2 regions of the Clostridium sp. NSJ-145 genome follow, and region 1 is predicted to be linked to the other one. Evidence: riboswitches for the same ligand, from Rfam matches in the RefSeq annotation. Region 1 holds a riboswitch; the other holds the start of a gene.
What was found. A riboswitch is a leader RNA that binds a small molecule or an ion and turns the genes downstream of it on or off. The one in region 1 is predicted to bind thiamine pyrophosphate.
Positions count from the first base shown of each region.

Region 2: another riboswitch for thiamine pyrophosphate. It lies ahead of thiT (energy-coupled thiamine transporter ThiT); the one in region 1 lies ahead of thiD (bifunctional hydroxymethylpyrimidine kinase/phosphomethylpyrimidine kinase).

Region 1 covers NZ_JAJNOS010000001.1:468,858-471,065, reverse strand. The annotation lists gene LQE93_RS02395 (NUDIX hydrolase) at 333-812, shown strand; TPP riboswitch at 904-1,003, shown strand; gene thiD (bifunctional hydroxymethylpyrimidine kinase/phosphomethylpyrimidine kinase) at 1,137-1,934, shown strand; gene thiM (hydroxyethylthiazole kinase) at 1,948-2,208, shown strand, end outside.
Region 2 covers NZ_JAJNOS010000013.1:62,882-65,089, forward strand. The annotation lists gene LQE93_RS12375 (DegV family protein) at 1-269, shown strand, start outside; gene LQE93_RS12380 (PadR family transcriptional regulator) at 275-730, shown strand; gene LQE93_RS12385 (hypothetical protein) at 815-1,018, shown strand; TPP riboswitch at 1,041-1,143, shown strand; gene thiT (energy-coupled thiamine transporter ThiT) at 1,197-1,850, shown strand; gene LQE93_RS12395 (ferredoxin) at 1,878-2,066, opposite strand; gene LQE93_RS12400 (Mrp/NBP35 family ATP-binding protein) at 2,142-2,208, opposite strand, start outside.

The DNA.
Region 1 (2,208 bases):
CTGAAATATTATTGAAAAATCTTCACATCCTTTCGATAATAAGTCGTATAAAATAAATAAAAACAAAATTATTATTCGTAAAATTGTATAATGAAATTTTATTATAAGTAAATAATACTGTCAATGAAAAATGTAATTTTTTGATGAAATAGTAAATTATTAAATATTATGAGTTATTATATTGATAATTATTAAAGTATGAAGTAATAAATGAAGAAAGTATAGGAGTAAATAAAAATCGCGTTTCTAATCTAAAGCTATCCTAATATATGTTTATATAAATAAATGGTATAATATGGATGGTGATAAAGGGATAGAAAGGAGAGAAAGAGATGGAATTTCCGATGCATATTGTAGCTGCAGGGGCTTTGGTTACTAATGAGAGAGGAGAAGTTTTACTTGTAAAGAATCCTTATAGAGGATGGGAGTTTCCAGGAGGACAAATTGAAAATGGAGAAGATTTAATAGAAGGTGTTACTAGAGAGGTTTTTGAGGAATCAGGAATTATTATTAAGGTAGATAATCTTGTAGGGGTATATTCTAATACTAAATCGTATCTAGGGTGGGATAATGAGACAATAGTGCCTACTAAAGTTATTTTTGACTTTTTAGCAACTGCAGAAGGTGGAGCTTTAAAGTGTAGCGAAGAGAGTGTTGAAGTAGGTTGGTTTGAAAAAGATAAGGTTTTAAATATGATAACTGAACCGTGGTTACTTGATAGAGCTGAAGATATGTTAAAGTTTAATGGCGAAATAGTTTATAGGGTATATTCAAGTAGACCATATGAAATATTTAGAGAAACGAAGCTTTAGATAAAAATGATATGAATATTTCAGAAAAATATTTACAAAAGTGAATTGACAGTATATTACAAGGTATGTAATATAGATTATAAAGTAAATAGAAAATTGCTAGGGGTGCCTTTTGGCTGAGAGATAGCTTGCTATTAACCCTTGTACCTGATCTGGATAATACCAGCGGAGGAAAGCATCGTAATGTATTTAAATAACTAATAGTATTTTTATATATAAGCATAGCCATATTCTGTTGGAATATGGCTATTTTTTTATTCAAAGAATCCATTATGGTATCAGGGAAGTTTGATATTTACAATATTAAAACTAGGAGGAACAAAAATGAGAAATTACAAAATACCTACACTAACTATTGCAGGTTCAGATTCATCAGGAGGTGCAGGTGTACAAGCTGATTTAAAGACATTTAGTGCAATAGGGACTTATGGAATGAGCGTTATAACAGCAATAACTGCTCAAAATACACAAGGAGTATTTCTTGTGGAGGATTTAAGTGAAGAAGTTATAAGAAAGCAGATAGAAGTTGTGTTTGAAGATATTGAGCCAGCTGCTGTAAAAATAGGAATGGTATCTAGTCCAGTGATAATCTCTTCTATAGTAGAAACTTTAAAGAGGTATAATCCGAAATATTTAGTAGTTGACCCAGTTATGATATCTAAGAGTGGATATTATTTACTTAAACCAGAGGCTAAAAAGAGCTTAATAGAAGAGCTTATTCCAATGGCATATATAATAACACCAAATACCCTTGAGGCTGAAGAAATATCTGGGATGAATATAGAAACAGTAGATGATATGAGAGAAGTAGGAGAAAAAATATTAGAACTAGGACCTAAGTATGTTCTTATGAAAGGTGGACACTTAGAAGGAGATGCTGTTGATGTACTAATAGGTAAAGACACTTTTGAAATTTTTAAGCAAGAGAGATTAGATAGAAAAAATACTCATGGTACAGGTTGTACTTTATCATCTGCAATAACATCTCACTTAGCCTTAGGATATGACATAAAAGAAGCTGTTAGATTAAGCAAGGAGTATATAACTGAAGCAATAAGACACAGCTTTGATATAGGCAAAGGAGTAGGGCCAGTAAATCATTTTTATAAATTTGAGGATTAGTGAGGAATAGGCAATGTATGAATTAATTAATAAAGTAAAAGAAGTAAATCCGTTAGTATTACACTACACAAATGAAGTAACTATAAATGATTGTGCCAATATAACTTTAGCAATAGGGGCAAGTCCGTTAATGAGTTATTCGGATGAAGAGGTAGAAGAGATAGTAAGTATTGCAAGTGCTGTAGTAATAAATATTGGAACAATGAATTCATCTAGATTAGATTTGTTTATAAAGGCTGGAAAGGCTGCTAATAAATATAATAAGCCAGTAGTT
Region 2 (2,208 bases), on a different contig from region 1:
AAAATGGTGTATACTACAATATTGTTAAAGCTAGAGGCAGAAAACAAGCTTTATCAAAACTTACTGATATATTAAAAACACACCTTGCAAAAAACAAATGTGATGTAACTGTACTTCAAGGTGGTTGTGAAGCTGAAGCCATCAAATACATGGAGTCATTAAAAGGATTAGACAACATTAATAGCTTAAAACTTTCTGAAATCAGTCCTGCTCTTGGTGTACATGGCGGTCCAGGATTAATGGGCTTCTGTGTAAAGGTTGTTGATTAATAATTATGGCTAATTATGATTTTAGCAACATAGAAGATCTAAAGGCAGAAGAAAAGAGGCTCCATGAAGAGTATAAACAAAAACTTTCTGAACTAAAAAAGGTTCAGAAAGAAAAAGAAGCTGTTGGGCAAGTATTCGCTAAAGGACTTTTACCTATATATGTTTTATATATATTAAGTATGGGACCTACTAACGGCAACGATATATCAACAAAAATATCTGAAAGAACAAAAGGACTTTGGTCTCCTAGTACTGGTGGTATATATCCATTATTAAAAAAGCTAGAAAAAGAAGGCCTAGTTGTTGGTGAATGGAATGATTTAAAAAAGAAAACTCAAAAATTGTATTCTTTAACTCCTCTGGGTGAAAAGGAGTTTTCTTACAGAAAATCTTTATTAAAGCCAAAGATTGAAGAATCTTTAAAAGTATTTAGATTAGTTTATGGTGATTTGTATTTATAAATTTTACACTTAAGGGAAAACCTTAGGTGTATTTTTTTTTAAAATTACATAAACTAACACAAAGTTATCTAAGGAGGAATAAATATGAAAGGAACTATTTTAGATTATACGCCAACGGAAGTATTTGTCTTATTAGAAGATGACTCAGTTGTTACTCTACCATTATCATCATTCAGCCATACATCTCCAATAGGTAGTAATATAAGTTTAGATAGATTGTACAACGGCACTTATAGTATTAATTATAAACCTTCTAACATACATGATAAATCTATTGACTTTTTTTAGCAATTTATATAATATATCTTATATAAGGTGCTAGGGGTGCCAATTGGCTGAGAGATGATTTTATCATTAACCCTTCTTTACCTGATCTGGGTAATACCAGCGTAGGGAAGCTATATACGGATTTTTATTATTTTCGTTTAACTGGTACCTCTTGCGCAAAACAAGGAGGTATTTTTTTATGACAAATTTTCTAGCAACCTTATCAGAAAATTTTAAAACACTATTTAGTAGTCCATTAACACTACTAACATTACTTGCATGCGGTATTTTACTAATTGCATTTATCAAATTTAAATCTATAAAATTTAATGCTCAACTTATGGCTAGAATTGGACTAGCTTTAGCATTAGCTATCATATTAGATATGATAAAGCTTTACACATTCCCTAATGGTGGTGGAAGCGTATCTCTTGGTAGCATGATTCCTATATTTATAATCTCATATGTTTATGGACCATCTGTTGGGATATTTACAGGATTCCTTTTTGGCTTATTAAAGCTAATGATTAATCCGTATATATTAAGTCCTATTCAAGTACTATTTGATTATCCTCTTCCATTTATGGCTGTAGGGATAGCTGGCTTCTTTAGGGATAAAAAACTAATTGGAGCTACTGTAGGAATGTTTTTAAGATTTATATGCCACTTTATTTCTGGAGTTGTTTTCTTTGGTGAATATGCACCTGCTGGTATGTCTCCTGCAATATATTCATTAGCAGTAAATGGTCCAGCTGTAGGTATAGAACTTTTAATTTGTTTAGTAATATTAGGATTACTACCTTTAAATCAAATATTAAAAACACTTAATCCGAGTTCAAATATTAATATATAAAAAAAGATGCCCATTAGGCATCTTTTTTTAATCTACTGATATTGCACTTACTGGACAGCTATTAGCTGCATCTTGTGCTTCATCTTCTTTTCCTGCTGGAACTTCATCCACTATTGTATGTGCTTTTCCGTCATCATTCATATCAAATACTTCTGGACAGATTGATGGACACATTCCACATCCAATGCAAGTTTCTTGATCTACGTTTGCTTTCATAATTATCACCTCTTATAAAAAATCACAATACTAATTTTCCCCAGATGGTGATTTTTATGTATCGCTTTTTACTTTTTAATATAATCCTTCAAAAATTAAACTATATAAGCTATTATCTTTTATATATTCCTCTGCTCTTCCT